Regions from separate parts of the Cupriavidus alkaliphilus genome, predicted to be linked through region 1. Evidence: predicted binding sites of a transcription regulator. Region 1 holds the regulator's gene; each other region holds the start of a gene.
What was found. Region 1 encodes sigma-54, which starts transcription at its own class of promoters, with help from an activator protein. Its sites were predicted from a motif close to TGGCANGNAANCTGCTTT; they were not measured.
Positions count from the first base shown of each region.

Region 1 (4,386 bases):
AAGATGGACTGGGAGGTGACGCCGGTGAGTTCCATGCGGTATGGCTGGTAAGGCGGTGTTCGAAGCGCGTGGCGCTTCCCCGGTCTGGTGCCGGCCCGCTCCGGGGGGAATCAGTGGATCAGGGATGCCATGCGATCAGCAGTTCGTGCACGGCATCGGGCGTAGGGAGGGTCGCCAGGCCCTCGCGCATGTCGCGATCCGACAGCAGTTGCGCGATCTCGGACAAGATTTCCAGGTGCTGCTGCGTGGCCTGTTCGGGCACCAGCAAGAAGATCAGCAGCGAAACCGGCTTGCCGTCCGGCGATTCGAACGGAATCGGCTCGGCCAGTCGCATGAACGCGGCCAGGGGCTGCTTCAGGCCCTTGATGCGCCCGTGCGGGATCGCCACGCCGGCGCCCAGTCCGGTCGAGCCCAGCGACTCGCGCGCGAACAGGTTGTCGGTGACGATGGCGCGCGCCACGCCATGGTTGTTCTCGAAGAGGAGCCCGGCCTGCTCGAACACACGTTTCTTGCTGGTGACGCTGACGTCGAGGGTGATGTTGCCGGGTGGCAGCAATTTGGCCAAACGATTCATGGGCGATGCGCAGGATTTCAGTTAGCGGGCGGATCGTTCCGCCGGGCAGCGTCTGGCTCCCTCACCGCTGCCGGCGCGGGGGAAGACGTCCGGCCCATTATAGAGCAGCGACTACCCTTGCATTGTGCGGTGCAGCGCGGGCAGGCGCGGCCACGATTTCTCTCTCTTTGTATGGCGCAGCATACACCTTGGCGCTGCGCTTGCGAACCTTTCGGGCTTCCATGCATGGCAAGGTTTGCTCCGCTGCCACAGCCCGCACAGCGCCAGGGCGCAAAAAAGCCGCGCTTCGCGGCGCGGCTTGCCTGTGGAATCCTGGTTCAGCAGCCCTCTGCGGGGCTGCCGGGCACGGGTTTATTGCTGCATTTGCGCTGCGGCCATCTGGTACTTGACCGCTTCGCGGTCGTGGCCTTGCACGCGATCCTTGTAGCGAATCACCTGACGGTCCAGCTTGTCGACGAGTGCGTCGATCGCCGCATACAGGTCTTCGTGATGCGCCTCGACAAAGATGTCCTTGCCCTTTAGATGCAGATTGATTTCCGCGTACTGACGCCGGTCCTTTTCCTTGTGATTGTCGACAGAGAGCAGCACGCTAACGCCAATGACTTGATCGAAATGCCTGACGATTCGCTCCAGCTTCGTTTCCACGTACTCACGCAGAGGGGGCGTGATGTCCAGGTGGTGTCCACTGATCTTGAAGTTCATAGCGCTTCTCCTTCTGAAAGAGCCTCACCAGGCAGGCGGTGGGCTCGGCTACAAAGACTTGCGGAGATTGACTGCGGGGATTTTCAAGGCTTCACGATACTTGGCGACCGTGCGGCGTGCGACAACGAAGCCCTGTTCGCCCAGCAGTTCGGCGATGCGACTGTCGGAAAGGGGATTCCTCGGGTCTTCGGCTCCTATCAGTTGCTTGATCAAGGCGCGGATGGCCGTTGATGAAGCCGCGCCACCGGTTTCGGTGGACACGTGGCTGCCAAAGAAGTACTTCAGTTCGAAAGTACCCATCGGCGTAGCCATATATTTATTGGTCGTCACCCGGGAGATGGTTGACTCGTGTAAACCCAGTGTATCGGCAATCTCCCGCAAAACCAAGGGGCGCATGGCGATTTCACCGTGGGTGAAAAAGTTCTTTTGACGCTCGACAATGGCCTGCGAGACACGCAGGATGGTGTCGAACCTTTGCTGGATATTCTTGATCAGCCAGCGTGCTTCCTGCAGCTTCTGCTGCAGCCCGGCGGTACCGGTCTCGCCTTTGGCGCCACGCAGGATCTGTGCGTACATATCGTTGATGCGCAGCCTCGGCATCACATCCGGATTGAGCTGCGCGATCCAGCCGCCGCCGCTCTTGCGCACGAACACATCAGGCACAACGAAATCGGCCTCCGGACGGCTGTACGCATGGCCCGGGTAGGGCGCCAGCGAGCGGATCAGGTCATGCGCGGCCTTGAGTGCGACCTCATCGACCTGCAGGGCCTTCTTCAGCCGCGTGTAGTCGCGTACCGCCAGCAGTTCCAGGTGATGGGTGACGATGGTCAGCGCGAGTTCGCGCTGCGGGTGCGTCAGGCGGCGCAATTGCAGCGCCAGGCATTCGGCCGCGTTGCGCGCGCCCACACCAGGCGGATCGAAGCTCTGCAGCAGCGTCAGGATGGCGTGGACTTCGTCGGGGTCGAACTCGAGTTCTTCGGGCAGCTCCGCGCAGATCTCTTCGAGCGAGGCGCTAAGGTAGCCATCGTCATCGAGCGATTCGATCAGGAAGATGGCGAGTCCCTTGTCGCGCGCCGAGATCTTCAGCGGTGTCAGCTGCTCCATCAGGTATTCGCGCAGCGTGGGCTCGGCATCGCGCAGCTGCATCGGCGTCTTTTCGTCCTCGTCGCCTTGCGGGCGGCGGGCGAAATCGTCCAGGCTCCAGTCGCCGTTGCCGTAGTCGTCGCCGCTGCTGTTGTCGCCGTAGCTGTCATCGGCGCCGCCTTCGGCGCGCGCGTCGCCATTGCCCTGGGGCTCGGCGGGGGCGGGCGCGGGCGCGCTCTGGACGTTGACCGAGCCATCGGCCGCCACGCGCAGCGGGCTTTCGATCCAGTCGTTCTCCCGCTCGAGCAGCGGGTTTTCCGTCAGCGCCTGTTCGACTTCCTGCTGCAGTTCCAGCGTGGAAAGCTGCAGCAGCCGGATCGACTGTTGCAGCTGCGGGGTCAGTGCCAGGTGCTGGGAGAGGCGGAGCTGTAGCGACGGTTTCATGCGACCTATTTTATGCGCATCTTTCCGATGTTGGAACGGAAATTGCTATCGCTGATGCGCCGTGATCGCCGCTGGCTCTCCCTGCCATGCGGCCATGGCGGCCCGTGCGGGGCCGCCGACTTGTCACATGCGGAAGTTCTCGCCCAGATAGACGCGCCGCACGGCGTCATTGGCGATGATGTCTTCGGGCTGGCCCGCGGCCAGCACCGTGCCTTCGCTGATGATGTAGGCGTGATCGCAGATGCCGAGCGTCTCGCGCACGTTGTGGTCGGTGATCAGCACGCCGATATTGCGCGCCTTGAGGAAGCTGACGATGCGCTGGATCTCGCCCACGGCGATCGGGTCCACGCCGGCAAAGGGCTCGTCCAGCAGGATGAAGCGCGGCGATGACGCCAGTGCGCGCGCGATTTCCACGCGGCGGCGCTCGCCGCCGGACAGCGACAGCGCCGGATTGTTGCGCAGGTGCGCGATCTGCAGGTCGTCGAGCAGGGCATCCAGGCGGCGCTCGATCTCGGCCTTGGCCAGCGGCTTGCCCTTGTCCTGCTGCAGCTCCAGCACCGCGCGGATGTTTTCCTCGACGTTGAGCTTGCGGAACACCGAGGCTTCCTGCGGCAGGTATGACAAGCCCATGCGCGCGCGCTCGTGGATCGGCAGGCCGCTGATGTGGTCGCCGTCGAGCACGATGTCGCCTTCGTCCAGCGCCACCAGGCCGACGATCATGTAGAACGACGTGGTCTTGCCCGCGCCGTTGGGGCCGAGCAGCCCGACCACCTCGCCGCTCTTCACGTCGAGCGAGACGTCCTTGACCACCGTGCGCGAGCCATAGCGCTTCTTCAGGTGGCGCACGACCAGCGTGCTGCCGCCGGGCAGGACGGAGTTGGCTTCGACGACAGGCTTGTCGGCAATGGTGGCGGTATCGGTCATAAGTACGGTCAGGGTTTGTTGGCGGGCGCGGGCGCCGACTTCAGGTCCAGCGGCGAGCCGCCTGCGGTGCCGGACTTCTGGTCCTGGCGCGGCGACAGCACCGCGCGCACGCGGCCTGACGGGTTGGCCGCCGCGGCATCGCCGCTGCCGCCGCCCGCCGCGGTATAGAGTTCCTTGCGGCTGTCGTAGGTCAGCACCGCGCCGCGGATCTCGTCGACCAGCTTGGCGCCCTGCAGCCGCGCCATGCGGGCATTGCCGATCAGCTTGGAGAATTCCTGCTTGCCGTCGTATTCGATGCGGTCGCCCCAGCCGTCGATGTATTCATCGACGCCCTCGCGCTTCTGGCGGATATAGGCCTGCTTGCCCGGCTTCGAGGTGGCCACGGCGAACTGGTAGCCCTCGGGGTCGGTGCGCAGCTCGGCCGCGTCGGACTTCAGGATCATGGTGCCCTTGGTCAGCACCACGTTGCCGGTCAGCGTATAGATCTGCTTGACATCGTCATAGCTGGCGTTGTCCGCCTCGAGCACCATCGGCTTGTCGCGGTCCGCGCGCTCGGCAAGGGCAGGCTGGGCCAGCAGGCCGATGGCCAGGGCCAGCGCGAGCAGGGCCGGGGCGGTGCGTCGACGGGACGATGTCGTCAGGGAAGCGGTCATGTTGGC
Region 1 covers NZ_JACHWE010000004.1:52,204-56,589, forward strand. Annotated here, with positions in the region: gene hprK (HPr(Ser) kinase/phosphatase) at 1-35, opposite strand, end outside; gene FHX60_RS15125 (PTS sugar transporter subunit IIA) at 119-574, opposite strand; gene hpf (ribosome hibernation-promoting factor, HPF/YfiA family) at 926-1,276, opposite strand; gene FHX60_RS15135 (RNA polymerase factor sigma-54) at 1,325-2,803, opposite strand; gene lptB (LPS export ABC transporter ATP-binding protein) at 2,927-3,727, opposite strand; gene lptA (lipopolysaccharide transport periplasmic protein LptA) at 3,736-4,380, opposite strand.

Region 2 (4,386 bases), on a different contig from region 1:
CGCTGCCGTGCCATGCCGCGCGCATGCTGCCGGAACTGGCATTGCCCAACGTCAAGGCCGACACGCTGCGCCAGATCTGGCAGCACAGCGACGCCTTCCGCCGCTTTCGCGGCACGCAGTGGATGCCGCAACCGTGCCGCTCGTGCGAGCACAGCGAAGCGGATCTTGGCGGCTGCCGCTGCCAGGCCTTCCTGGTCACCGGCGATGCCGCCGCGACCGACCCCGCCTGCGCGCAGGCGCCCGGCCACGGGCGGTTGCGCGAAATCGTGCTGGAGGGCCGGGTGGCGGCGGCGCAAACCGCGGCGCAAGCGCGCGAGTACCCGATGGTGTTTCGCAGCGACGGCAACTCGTTGAGATTGAGCGCGGGGCGGGGCGAGCGCTAAATCAGCGCCCGCGTCGGCGCCGCCGCAGGCGGGTCTTGCGCCGGCCGCCCATGACCGCGACGGGGCCGCGGCCGACGCAGCGGCCGGCGCCGACGCACCGCCCTGGCTCAGCCGACGCCAAGCACCCACTCCGCCAGCTTCTTCGCATCGTCCTCTCCCAGATTGCCATGCGGCGGCATCGGGATCCGGCCCCATGTCCCCTTGCCGCCCTCGCGGATCTTCTTCGCCAGCGACGCGGCCGCCTGGCTGTCGCCCTTGTAGCGCGCCGCCACCTCGGCAAACCCTGGCCCCACCAGCTTCGACTGCATGCCATGGCAGGAAAAGCAGCCGTTCTTGTCAGCCAGCGCCTGCATCTCCGCCGACGTGGCGGCCAGCGCCGCTCCCGGCAACATCGCGCCAGCCGCCGCCAGCGCCATCCATTCTTTCTTCATACCTGTATCCCGATCCGATGCTGTTGCTACCGTGCCCCGCGCACGCCCCGCATCGGGCGATGCGGTGGCGTGCGCGCGGCCGTTTCACCCGTTGATGTTCAGCTCTTGTGCAGCTTGAATACCCACACCGAGCCGCCCTGCTCCAGGAAATTCACGCGCTTGGCCACCTCGCCGCCCCACAGCGGCACCGCGCCGCCCCAGCCGGATACCACCGCGACGAACTGCTCGCCGTTCTCTTCCCACGTGACCGGCGGCGCGACCACGCCGCTGCCGGTCTGGAACTGCCACAGCTCCTTGCCGGTCTTGGCGTCGGCGGCCTTCAGGTAGCCTTCCGGCGTGCCCCAGAACACCAGCCCGCCGGCGGTGGTCATGGCGCCGCCCCACAGCGGCGCGCCGTTCTTGACCTCCCAGACGATCTTGCCGGTCTTGGGGTTGATCGCGCGCAGCGAGCCGATGTAGTCATCGTTCAGCGGCTGGATGGTGAAGCCCGCGCCCAGGAATGCGGCGCCCTTCTTGTAGCTGATGGGCTCGTTCCAGATGTCCATGCCCCATTCGTTGGCCGGCACGTAGAACAGGCCGGTCTGCGGGCTGTAGGCCATCGGCTGCTGGTTCTTGCCGCCGAGGAAACCCGGCGCCGCGAACACCGACTTGCCCTTCTTCTCGCCGTTGGCGGCGGCCGGGTCGCCGGGGCGGCCCTCGGCGACGTAGTCGGGGCGGCCGCTCTTCAGGTCGATGCCGGTGGCCCAGGTGATCTTCTTGACGAAGGGGAAGGCATTGACCAGCTTGCCGCTGCTGGCATCGTTGACGTAAAAGAAGCCGTTGCGGTCGGCCTTGCCGCCCATGCGCTTGCCGTCCAGGTCGAAGGTGACGAACTCGTTCACGCCGTCGAAGTCCCAGCCGTCGTTGGGGGTGTTCTGGTAGTGCCAGACGATCTTGCCGGTGGCGGGATCGAGCGCGACGGTCGACGCGGAGTAGAGGTTGTCGCCCTTGCGGATATGGCTGTTCCACGGGCCGGGATTGCCGGTGCCGAAGTAGGCCAGGCCGGTCGCGGGGTCATAGGTGCCGCCCAGCCACGTGGCCGCGCCGCCGGTCTTCCAGGTCTCGCCGGGCCAGCTGGCGTTCTGGGTGCCGGTCATGCCGATCTCGGTCTTGTTGCCGTCCTTGTCGTACTTGTAGCCCATATGGCCTTCGACCACCGGCCGCGACCACACCAGTTGCCCGGTCTTGGCATCGCGCGCGTCGACGCGGCCGACCACGCCGAACTCGCCGCCCGAGATGCCGGTCAGCACCAGGCCCTTGGCCACCAGCGGCGCGGCCGTGTACGAATAGCCGGCCGCGTAGTCCTCCAGTTTCTCCTTCCACACCACCTTGCCGCTGTTCTGGTCCAGCGCCACCAGCTGCGCGTCGAGCGTGCCGAAGATCACCAGATTGTCGTACAGCGCCGCGCCGCGGTTGACCACGTCGCAGCACGGCATGATGCCTTCGGGCAGGCGGTGCTCGTACTTCCACAGCTTGCGCCCGGTCTTCACGTCGAGCGCATAGATGCGCGAATACGAAGCGGTGACGAACATCTTGCCGTCGTGGATCAGCGGCTGCGATTCCTGCCCGCGCTGCTTCTCGCCGCCGAACGAGAACGACCACGCCGGCACCAGCCGGCCCACGTTCCTGGTGTTGATGCGCGACAGCGTGGAATAGCGCTGGCCCTGCGGGCCCATGCCCCACGACAGCACGTCGCCGGGGGACTTCGCGTCGTTCTCGATCATGGCGTCGCTTACCGTCGCCTGCGCCGCCTGCGCGGCAACGCTCGCCGCGGCGGCCGCGATTGCCGCGACCGCCAGCCCTACTCGTAACGTCCTCATTGCCATCTCCTCTCTTGTCTTGGATTTCGCTGGTGCGCCACTGCGCCACACACCAGCACGCAAATGGCAAATCCCATGCCAGTGGGCCGGGGCCCGATCACGCGCCCTGCAGGCCCGCCGCACGGTTGCGGTCCGCGCCAGCGTGCAACACTGCGTTGCAGCTGCGCCAGAATTGAACAGCCAAAGCCGGCGCCTTCAGCGGGCCAGCGCGGCTTCCTCGTGCGCCGGGTAGAGATGGATCACGTTGCGCAGGTACTCGGCGGGCAGCGCGCCCCAGCGCGCAAAGGGCTCTGGCACCGGCATGGCCATGACCTCGGCCAGGTCGCGTCCCTGCGCCGCGGCCTCGCGCAGGCGCGTGTCGAGCCATTGCAGGTAGGCGCGCGTCTGCGCGATGGCTTCCGTGCCGCCCAGCGCGGGCCCGTGGCTGGGAACCAGCAGGCGCGCCCCGCTCTGCTCCATCAGCGCCTGCAGCCGCGCCAGGCTGTCCAGCCAGCGGCCGATGTGCGCATGCGGCGTGGTCGGGATGCGCTCACGGAACACCAGCCCGCCGGCAAAGACGATGCCGGCGCCGCGGTCCAGCAGCACCAGGTCCGCGTCGGTATGGCCTTCCAGGCGGATCAGTTCCAGCGTGCGGCGCCCGATCGTCCGTGGGCCCGGCGCCAGCGCGTGCACCGGCGGCGCGGGTTCGGTGCCGCGCATCCAGTCGCCGCACAGGCGGTAGAGGTTGTCGGCATAGGCCGCGCCTTCGCGGCGCGCGCCGTCGAGGGTGGCGGGCAGCGCGCTGGCGCCCACGTCGGCATAGGCCTGGTTGCCGAAGAAGTAGTCGGGATGCAGGTTCAGGTTCAGCACCAGCCGTATCGGCGCGCCGGTCAGCGCGGCGATGGCGCGGCGCTGCTGCTCGCCATATTCGCGCGACGGGCCGGTGTTGATCACCACCACGCCGTCGCCGGTGTCGATGAAGGCGGTATTGATGATGTTGCAGCCATTGGCCGGCGCGAAGTCGGCATTGGCGCCTTCCAGCAGCCACACGCCGGCGCCGATCTCGCGCGGGGCCAGGCGGTAGTCGGGCGGCTGCGCGGGTGCCGCGAGGACCGCAGCCGTGGCCAGCCACAGCAACAGCAGCGCCGGCTTCATGGCGACACCCGCGCCGCGATGCGGTTGCCGTTGTTGTCGTGGCCGGCCACGGTCATCCCCGGCACCACCGCCTCGCGCAGGTCGAACGAGAAGATCGGGTTCTCGGCCACGGGCTCGTGCAGGGTCAGCCGCAACAGCGGCTGCCGCGCCGCGTCGGCCAGCACCAGGGTCTCGAGATGGAACGCCGGGATGCCGGCAACCAGGCCGGTGTCCATCGGGTGCATCACGCGCAGCCGCACGCGCGCGCCGGCCTGGCCCTGGCCTTCGCCCTGACCCAGGCCCGGGAACACGCGCGCCTCGACCCGGTTGAGGGTGCGGCTCCAGCTGCCGTCGCGGCGGGTCGCCCCGGGCACGGTGCAGCCACCGCCGCCGGCGTCGACCCAGGTGCTGCCGACATGCCAGGTGCCGTCGCGCGTACGCGCCGCCACCCGCACCGGCGAGGCCTGCTCCAGCTTGAAGCGGAACGACAGCGACGGCCGCACCCGCAGCGGCTCGAACGCCAGCACCGGGCGGATCGGGTTGCGGTCCACCGCCACCACGATGCGCTCGACCTCGCCCAGCGCCGACGCGTCGAAGGCA
Region 2 covers NZ_JACHWE010000002.1:57,951-62,336, reverse strand. Annotated here, with positions in the region: gene pqqE (pyrroloquinoline quinone biosynthesis protein PqqE) at 1-383, shown strand, start outside; gene FHX60_RS06895 (c-type cytochrome) at 491-814, opposite strand; gene FHX60_RS06890 (PQQ-dependent methanol/ethanol family dehydrogenase) at 913-2,673, opposite strand; gene FHX60_RS06885 (quinoprotein relay system zinc metallohydrolase 1) at 2,869-3,807, opposite strand; gene FHX60_RS06880 (quinoprotein dehydrogenase-associated SoxYZ-like carrier) at 3,804-4,386, opposite strand, start outside.
Region 2: FHX60_RS06890 (PQQ-dependent methanol/ethanol family dehydrogenase) is a predicted target of sigma-54. The motif match lies at 2,737-2,754, and genes of this name have one in related genera.

Region 3 (4,386 bases), on a different contig from region 1:
AGTCGTCGGCGACCTTGTTGGCCACGTAGTCGTAGATGCCGGTGCCGCCCAGGCTGGGCGCGGCGAACACGCCGGTCAGCAGCGCGCCGACGATGCCGCCGACGCCGTGCACGCCGAACACGTCCAGCGAGTCGTCCATGCCCAGCATGCGCTTCAGTCCGGTCACGCCCCACAGGCACAGCAGGCCGGCCACCAGGCCCATCACGATCGAGCCCATCGGGCCGACGAAGCCCGCGGCCGGGGTGATCGCCACCAGGCCGGCGACCGCGCCCGAGGCGCCGCCCAGCATCGACGGCTTGCCCTTGCCGATCCACTCGCCGAAGGTCCACGACAGCACCGCGGCGCAGGTCGCCAGCAGCGTGTTGACGAAGGCCAGCGCGGCCGAGCCGTTGGCTTCCAGCGCCGAACCGGCGTTGAAGCCGAACCAGCCGAACCACAGCAGCGAGGCACCCACCATGGTGAAGGTCAGGCTGTGCGGACGGATCGCCTCGCGGCCGAAGCCGATGCGCTTGCCGAACATGAAGGCCCCGACCAGCCCGGCCACCGCGGCATTGATATGGACCACGGTGCCGCCGGCAAAGTCCAGCGCGCCCTTCTGGAACAGCCAGCCGGCCTTGGCCGTGGCGGCGGTGCCGGCAGCGGCGTCGGTGTAGGCATCAGGGCCCGGCCAGAACCACACCATGTGCGCCACCGGGATGTAGGCGAAGGTGAACCACAGCACCACGAACACCAGCACCGCCGAAAAGCGCGCGCGCTCGGCGAAGGCGCCGATGATCAGGCCGCAGGTGATGCAGGCGAAAGCGCACTGGAAGGCGAAGTAGCCCAGTTCCGGCAGCACCACGCCCTTGCTGAAGGTGGCGGCCACGGCGTCGACCGTCAGCCCCTTCATGAACAGCCGGTCGGTGCCGCCGAAGAAGGCGTTGCCCTCGGTGAAGGCAAAGCTGTAGCCGTAGATGGCCCACAGCAGCGCCACCAGCGAAAAGATCACCAGGCACTGCATCAGTACCGACAACATGTTCTTGGAGCGCACCAGGCCGCCATAGAACAGCGCCAGGCCAGGCAGCGTCATCAGGATCACGAACGCGGTCGAGACCAGCAGCCAGGCGGTGTCGCCCTTGTTGGGCACGGGTGCGGCCGGCGCGGCGGCGGCTTCAGCCGGTGCGGCCGCGGCAGGGGCCGCTGCAGGGGCCGCAGGGGCCGCGGCGGGTGTTGCTGCAGTCGCTGCCGCGGCCGGCGCGGAAGTGGCGGCGGCCGAAGCCTCGGCGGCCGGCTTGTCCTGCGCGGCGGCCGGAGCCGACATGCCCATGCCGGCCGTGCCGACGGCCAGCGCCATCGCGCCCGCGGTCAGGAATCGCTTGATCCAGGTTTTCATGGAATTCACCTTTGTCTCTATGCTGTCTTGGGTCACAGGGCATCGCCGCCGGTCTCGCCGGTGCGGATGCGGATGACCTGCTCGATCGGAGCCACGAAGATCTTGCCGTCGCCGATCTTGCCGGTGCGGGCGGACTTTTCGACCGCTTCGATGGCACGCTCGACCACGTCGTCGGGCACCGCCACCTCGATCTTCACCTTGGGCAGGAAGTCGACGATGTACTCGGCGCCGCGGTAGAGCTCGGTATGGCCCTTCTGGCGGCCGAAGCCTTTCACTTCGGTCACGGTGATGCCGGACACGCCCACGTCCGACAGCGCTTCGCGCACCTCGTCGAGCTTGAACGGCTTGATGACTGCGATGATGAGTTTCATCAGGATTCTCCTGGGAGCGGACCGGCATCAGCCCGCCCGGGCTGCGTCAGAGTTAGAAAGTCTTGGTGATCGAGGCCCAGGCCGCGGCCTTGCCCAGGTAGCGGCCGCGGTTGGCGCTGGTGTAGGCCACTTCCTTGGCGTTGGTGTCGACATAGGCGACCGCCAGCGCAAAGCCCTTGCCCAGGTCCTTGGTCAGCCCGATCTTCCAGTCGGTGTACGAGGCATCGCTGTTGTGCTTCACGCCCTGGTAGCCAACGTGCGCGTTCAGCGTCAGGTCCCAGAAATTCAGCGGCACGTTGGCGCTCAGGTCGACGTAGTAGCTGTTCTTGCTGTCGGCCCAGCCGAACAGGTTGGTGACCGAGTGCGAGTACTTCAGGAATACCGGTCCCCAGCCGACCCCGGCATACAGTTCCGTGGTGTACGGGCGCGGGTTGTTGTAGCCGCCCGGGTAGTAGTACTCGAGCACGCCCAGGTCATAGGCGAATTCGGTGCCCGCCACCTTGAAGGTGTTCTTGAAGCCGCCGTAGAAATCCATCTCGACCGGCGCCGACACCGCCGGATTGGCATCCTCGAGCCAGCTGATGCTGGAGTTCCAGTTGCCCAGGTAGAAGCCGCTTTCGTGCGCGTAATCGAAACCGCCCTGGATGGCCGGGCGCAGGTTGGTCTGGCTGATGCCGCGATAGCGGTAGTCCGTGACCAGCGACACGTTGGCCGTGAACGTATGCGGCGAGGCCGGCTCGGCAGCCGGGGCCGCGGCGCCGGTGCTCTGCGCCAGGGCGCCGCCCGCGGCGCTGGCCAGGACCACCGCGCTGACTGCAAGGGCCAACTTCTTCATGGGGTTTTTCTCCTTTTCCTGATGGCTCGGATTTCGTTTAGTTGGATTCCGGTGAAGCTTTGAGGCAGCTCGGCATCACTACTGCAACTGCCGTGCCAACCCACGGAATGCCGCAGTGCGTGCGGCCCCTCGCGCCCTGCCAATGGGCACCGCGCGGGCTTGAATGCGCCTCGCAGCGACGCCAGATGGGGTTAAATGGTGTGAACGGCGCGGCGCCGGTGCTTTCGCGCGCGTGCCGCTGGGGCGATAATCGAGTCTTGACGGGGACGGCGTAGGGCCCGCGCACCACGGATCGCCCGCATTCAGGGCGCCCAAATCCTGTGCGAAAGCGCGCCATACGCCAGATTCCCCCCCGGATTGGCACCACTCAGGTGCGCAAAGGAGAAACCATGAAACCGACCGACCTCTTCAACGACCTGCAGAACAAGGTCAGCGAGGCGCTGCGCAATTCGCCGGCAAAGGACATCGAGAAAAACGTGCGCAGCATGATGACCCAGGGCTTTGCCCGGCTGGACCTGGTCACGCGCGAGGAGTTCGACGTCCAGTCGCAGGTGCTGGCGCGCACCCGCGCCCGCCTGGAGGAACTGGAAAGCCGCGTGGCCGAGCTCGAGCGCCGCGCCGGCATCCCGCCGGGCGCCGGCTCGGTGGACTCGACCGGGGGCGCGTGAGCACGCCGGTCCCCCCGCCACCCTCCCGCCTGTGTGAAGGCCGCCAGTCATGGCGGCCTTTTTCGTTAACAGTTTCGTGCGGTTCGATGCCATGAGCCTTGCCGTCCTACGCAGCCGGGCCCTGACCGGCATCGCCGCGCCGCCGGTGCGGGTCGAGACCCACCTGGCCAACGGCCTGCCGGCCTTCACCATCGTCGGCCTGGCCGACACCGGCGTGCGTGAAAGCCGCGAGCGCGTGCGCGCCGCCATCCTCAACAGCGGCTACGAATTTCCCAACCGCCGCATCACCGTCAACCTCGCCCCGGCCGACCTGCCCAAGGAGTCCGGCCGTTTCGACCTGGCCATCGCGCTCGGCATCCTGGCCGCCAGCGGCCAGATTCCGGCCGACGCGCTCGACGCGCATGAATTTGCCGCCGAGCTGTCGCTGTCCGGCGAACTGCGTCCGGTGCGCGGCGCGCTGGCCATGGCGATGGGGCTGGCGCGTGACAATGCCGCCCGCGCCGGCTCGGGCGAGACGCCGCGCGCCTTCCTGGTCGCCGCGGGCAACGGCGCCGAAGCCGCGCTGATCGAAGACCTGGCGGTCCATGCGGCCGCCACCCTGCGCCAGGCCTGCGACCACCTCGGTCCCGTGGCCGAAGCACGACTACCCCGCGCCATGCCGCCCTTGCTGCCCGCCGCCAGCGGGCGCGGTCCCGATATGCGCGACGTGCGCGGCCAGGCGCAGGCACGCCGCGCCATGGAGGTGGCCGCCGCCGGACAACACTCGGTGCTGCTGGTGGGCCCGCCCGGTACCGGCAAGTCGATGCTGGCGCAGCGCCTGCCCGGCCTGCTGCCGCCGATGTCGCTGCAGCAGGCGCTGGAAGCCGCCGCCGTGATGAGCCTGACCCCGGGCGGCTTTCGCGCCGAGGCCTGGGGCGTGCGCCCCTGCCGCGCACCGCACCACACCGCGTCGGGCCCGGCCATGGTCGGCGGCGGCGGCAATCCGCGCCCCGGCGAGATCTCGCTCGCGCACCACGGCGTGCTGTTCCTGGACGAACTGCCCGAGTTCGACCGCCGCGTGCTCGAAGTCCTGCGCGAGCCGCTGGAGTCGGGCCGCATCACCATCGCCCGCGCCAACGGCCACGCCGACTTCCCCGCCTG
Region 3 covers NZ_JACHWE010000011.1:13,184-17,569, forward strand. Annotated here, with positions in the region: gene amt (ammonium transporter) at 1-1,372, opposite strand, end outside; gene FHX60_RS25755 (P-II family nitrogen regulator) at 1,405-1,743, opposite strand; gene FHX60_RS25760 (TorF family putative porin) at 1,796-2,578, opposite strand; gene FHX60_RS25765 (accessory factor UbiK family protein) at 2,968-3,246, shown strand; gene FHX60_RS25770 (YifB family Mg chelatase-like AAA ATPase) at 3,338-4,386, shown strand, end outside.
Region 3: FHX60_RS25760 (TorF family putative porin) is a predicted target of sigma-54. The motif match lies at 2,659-2,676, and genes of this name have one in related genera.

Region 4 (4,386 bases), on a different contig from region 1:
CTCCACCGCCAGCGAGTGGTCGACGATCAGCTGCACCGGCACCACCGGGTTGACCTTGGCGGGGTCGCCGCCCTGGTCGGCAATGGCGTCGCGCAGGCCGGCCAGGTCCACCAGCGCGGTCTGGCCCAGGATGTCGTGGCACACCACGCGCGCGGGGAACCACGGGAAGTCGAGGTCGCGCTTGCGCTCGATCAGCTGCTTCAGCGAATCCGTCAGCGTGGCGGGATCGCAGCGGCGCACCAGGTTTTCTGCCAGCACGCGCGACGTGTACGGCAGCTTGTCGTAGGCACCCGGCTGGATCGCCTCGACTGCGGCGCGCGCGTCGAAGTAATCCAGCTTGGTGCCCGGTAGCGGTTTGCGGTTTGCAGAATTCATGGTGTAGGGAAATCGATATAAGTATGAAAAAGGGGTAGTGGCCCCGTGTCGGCGACCAACTACCCCTTTGCCCGCAGGCTCGGATTCAATGCAACCCGACGCAGGGCAATCCGGCAGCCGGTCTTACTTGCGATCCTTGATCGGCACGAACTTCAGGTTCTCCGGCCCGGTGTAGTTGGCGCTGGGGCGGATGATCTTGTTGTCGATGCGCTGCTCGATGATGTGCGCGGCCCAGCCCGAGGTGCGCGAGATCACGAACAGCGGCGTGAACATCGCGGTGGGCACGCCCATCATGTGGTAGCTGACTGCGCTGAACCAGTCCAGGTTGGGGAACATCTTCTTGATGTCCCACATCACGGTTTCGAGCCGCTCGGCGATGTCGAACATCTTCATCGAGCCGGCGTCCTTCGACAGCCGCCTGGCGACGTCCTTGATCACCTGGTTGCGCGGGTCGCCGGTGGTGTACACCGGGTGGCCGAAGCCGATCACGACTTCCTTGTTCTCGACGCGGCGGGTGATGTCGGCCTGGGCCTCGTCCGGGTTGTCGTAGCGCTTCTGGATCTCGAACGCAACCTCGTTGGCGCCGCCGTGCTTGGGGCCGCGCAGCGCGCCGATCGCGCCGGCAATCGACGAGTACATGTCGGAACCCGTGCCGGCGATCACGCGCGCGGTGAAGGTCGAGGCGTTGAACTCGTGCTCGGCATACAGGTTGAGCGAGGTGTTCATGGCGCGCTCCCACAGCGCCGACGGCTTCTCGCCGTGCAGCAGGTGCAGGAAGTGGCCGCCGATCGAGTCGTCGTCGGTCTCCACCTCGATGCGGCGGCCGTTGTGGCTGTAGTGGTACCAGTACAGCAGCATCGAGCCGAGGCTGGCCATCAGCCGGTCGGCGATGTCGCGCGCGCCCGGAGTGTTGTGGTCTTCCTTCTCCGGCAGCACCGTGCCGAGCACCGACACGCCGGTGCGCATCACGTCCATCGGGTGCGCGCTGGCGGGCACCCATTCCAGCGCCGCCTTCACATTGGCCGGCAGGCCGCGCAGGCTCTTCAGCCTGGCCTTGTAGGCGGACAGCTCGGACTTGGTCGGCAGCTTGCCGTGCACCAGCAGGTGGGCGATTTCCTCGAACTCGCAGGTCTCGGCGATATCGAGAATGTCGTAGCCACGGTAGTGCAGGTCGTTGCCGGTACGGCCGACGGTGCACAGGGCGGTATTGCCGGCGGTCACGCCCGACAGCGCGACGGATTTCTTGGGCTTGGGAGTGACGAGCGGTTGCGCTTCGGACATCTGGGTCTCCTTGATGTGATGCCTGGTGTTGCCTGTCTGTGGTCGTGCAAGCGGCCGGGAGGGGATATCCCCGGCCCGGCCGCGCCTGAGTCTGGTCGTTTACTTGCCCTTGCCTTGCGCGAACAGGGCGTCGAGCTTCTGCTCGAAGGCATGGTAGCCGATGCTCTCGTAGAGCTCCGAGCGGGTCTGCATGGTATCGACCACGTTCTTCTGCGTGCCGTCGCGGCGGATCGCCGCGTAGACGTTTTCCGCGGCCTTGTTCATGGCGCGGAAGGCCGACAGCGGATACAGCACCATCGACACGCCGGCGCCGCCCAGTTCCTCGGTGGTGAACAGCGGCGTGGCGCCGAATTCGGTGATGTTGGCCAGCACCGGCACCTTCACCGCGTCGACGAATTTGCGGTACATGCCAAGGTCGGTCATGGCTTCCGGGAAGATCGCGTCGGCGCCGGCTTCCACGCACGCCACCGCGCGCTCGATCGCCTTGTCCAGGCCTTCCACGGCCAGCGCGTCGGTGCGGGCCATGATGACGAAGTTGTCGTCGGTGCGGGCGTCGACCGCGGCTTTGATGCGGTCGACCATTTCACCCTGGGTGACGATTTCCTTGTTGGGACGGTGGCCGCAGCGCTTGGCGCCGACCTGGTCCTCGATATGCATGGCCGCGGCGCCGAACTTGATCAGCGACTTGGTGGTGCGGGCCACGTTGAAGGCCGAGGCGCCGAAACCCGTGTCCACGTCGACCAGCAGCGGCGTGTCGCACACGTCGGTGATGCGGCGGATGTCGGTCAGGACGTCGTCCAGGTTGGAGATGCCCAGGTCGGGCAGGCCCAGCGAACCGGCCGCGACACCGCCGCCGGACAGGTAGATGGCCCGGTAACCGGCACGCTTGGCCAGCAAGGCGTGGTTGGCATTGATGGCGCCGACCACCTGCAGCGGATGTTCGTCGGCCAGCGCCTGGCGGAAACGGGCGCCGGCGGAGCGCGCGAGGTCGGAAGCGGAGTAGGTCATGGCGTATGCGTTGGTGAACAGGACAAGCCGGATAATGCAAGGGATGTGCCAGGCCTTGCGGAAGCGGCAGGGAAACCCCGGCATCCCTTGCCAGTATTGGGCTGGCGGGCAGGGCAGCGGGTTTCGTCGCGGCCTCCATGGCGGGATTTCCGCACATTTGAAATCCAAACCCCTTGTCTTGGAATTCAAAGTTGAAATCGCGGGCCGCGTAGCGGACAATGTGACAGCACTGTACGCCTGTTCCCCTCGCCTTTCATCCCACTTTCCTTTCGCACCGCATCATGGCTCCGCCCGTTTCCACGCAAGGCCGCCCGCGCATCTGGGCAATCGGCATCAGCCGCCTCGCGCGCGCCTTTGCCGACCTGATTCCGGCCTATGCCGACCGCGCCGAATTCCGCATCGTCGGCAAGGGTTTCGAGGCCGCCGCCAGCGCGGTATCGCGCGAGGTGCGCGAGGGCCGGCTCGACGTGGTGGTTGCCGGCGGCTCCAACGGCGCCTACCTGCGCCAGCATGTCGACGTGCCGGTGGTGCTGGTCAAGGTCACGGGCTTCGACGTGATGAGCGCACTGGCCACGGCGCGGCGGATCTCGCCGCGGGTGGCGCTGGTCACGCACGCGGCGACCTATGCCGAGGTCGATGAATTCGTGCGCGCGTTCTCGCTGTCGGTGCCGGCCTACACCTACCTGACCGAGGACGACGCCGTGGCGCGCGTGAAGGCGCTCAAGCAGGAGGGCATCCAGGTGGTGGTGGGCCCCGGCCTGGTGACCGACCTGGCCGACCGCTATGGCCTGACCGGGGTGTTCCTGTACTCCGGCAACTCGGTGCGCATGGCGCTGGAAGACGCGATCGAGGCTGCGCGCCTGCGCCGCATCGAGGCTACCCGGCGCGACTACGTCAACACCATCCTGGCGCACCTGAACGAGGGCGTGGCGGCGGTCGACGCACAGGGGCGGATCCAGTCGTTCAACCCGGCGATGGAGCGCTTCCTGGGCACCTCGGCCGCCGCCGCGGTCGGGCGCAAGCTGCAGACGCTGGCGCCCAGCCTGGCGCTGGAAGGCGTGATGCAGACCGGCGACAAGGAGCTCGAGGCGATCCACAAGCTGGGCGACAAGATGGTGGTGGTCAACCGCATTCCGATCCAGGGCGAGGCCGGCACCACCGGCGCGGTGCTGACCATCCAGGACGCCAGCGCGATCCAGCGCGTCGACCGCAACCTGCGCTCGCGCAGCCGCGCGCGGCCGGCGGCGGTGCGCTACAGCCTCGACGACCTGGCCGGCACCTCGGCGGCGATGACGGCGCTGCGCGAGCTGGCGCGGCGCTACGCCGCGGTGGACTCGACCGTGCTGATCGGCGGCGAGAGCGGTACCGGCAAGGAGGTGCTGGCGCAAGGCATGCACGATGCCAGCCCGCGCCGCGCATTCCCGTTCGTCGCGGTCAACTGCGCCGCCTTCCCCGAGGCGCTGCTGGAAAGCGAGCTGTTCGGCTACGAAGAGGGCGCCTTCACCGGCGCGCGCCGCGGCGGCAAGGCCGGCCTGTTCGAGTCGGCCCACAACGGCACGCTGTTTCTCGACGAGGTCGGCGACATGCCGCCCGCGCTGCAGACGCGCTTGCTGCGCGTGCTGCAGGAAAAGCAGGTGCTGCCGATCGGCGGGCTCGACGCGGTGCCGGTGAACGTGCGCGTGATCGCCGCCACCCACCGCGACCTGGCCGCGATGGTGCGCG
Region 4 covers NZ_JACHWE010000001.1:1,319,219-1,323,604, forward strand. Annotated here, with positions in the region: gene acnD (Fe/S-dependent 2-methylisocitrate dehydratase AcnD) at 1-375, opposite strand, end outside; gene prpC (bifunctional 2-methylcitrate synthase/citrate synthase) at 499-1,656, opposite strand; gene prpB (methylisocitrate lyase) at 1,756-2,664, opposite strand; gene prpR (propionate catabolism operon regulatory protein PrpR) at 2,946-4,386, shown strand, end outside.
Region 4: prpB (methylisocitrate lyase) is a predicted target of sigma-54. The motif match lies at 2,698-2,715, and genes of this name have one in related genera.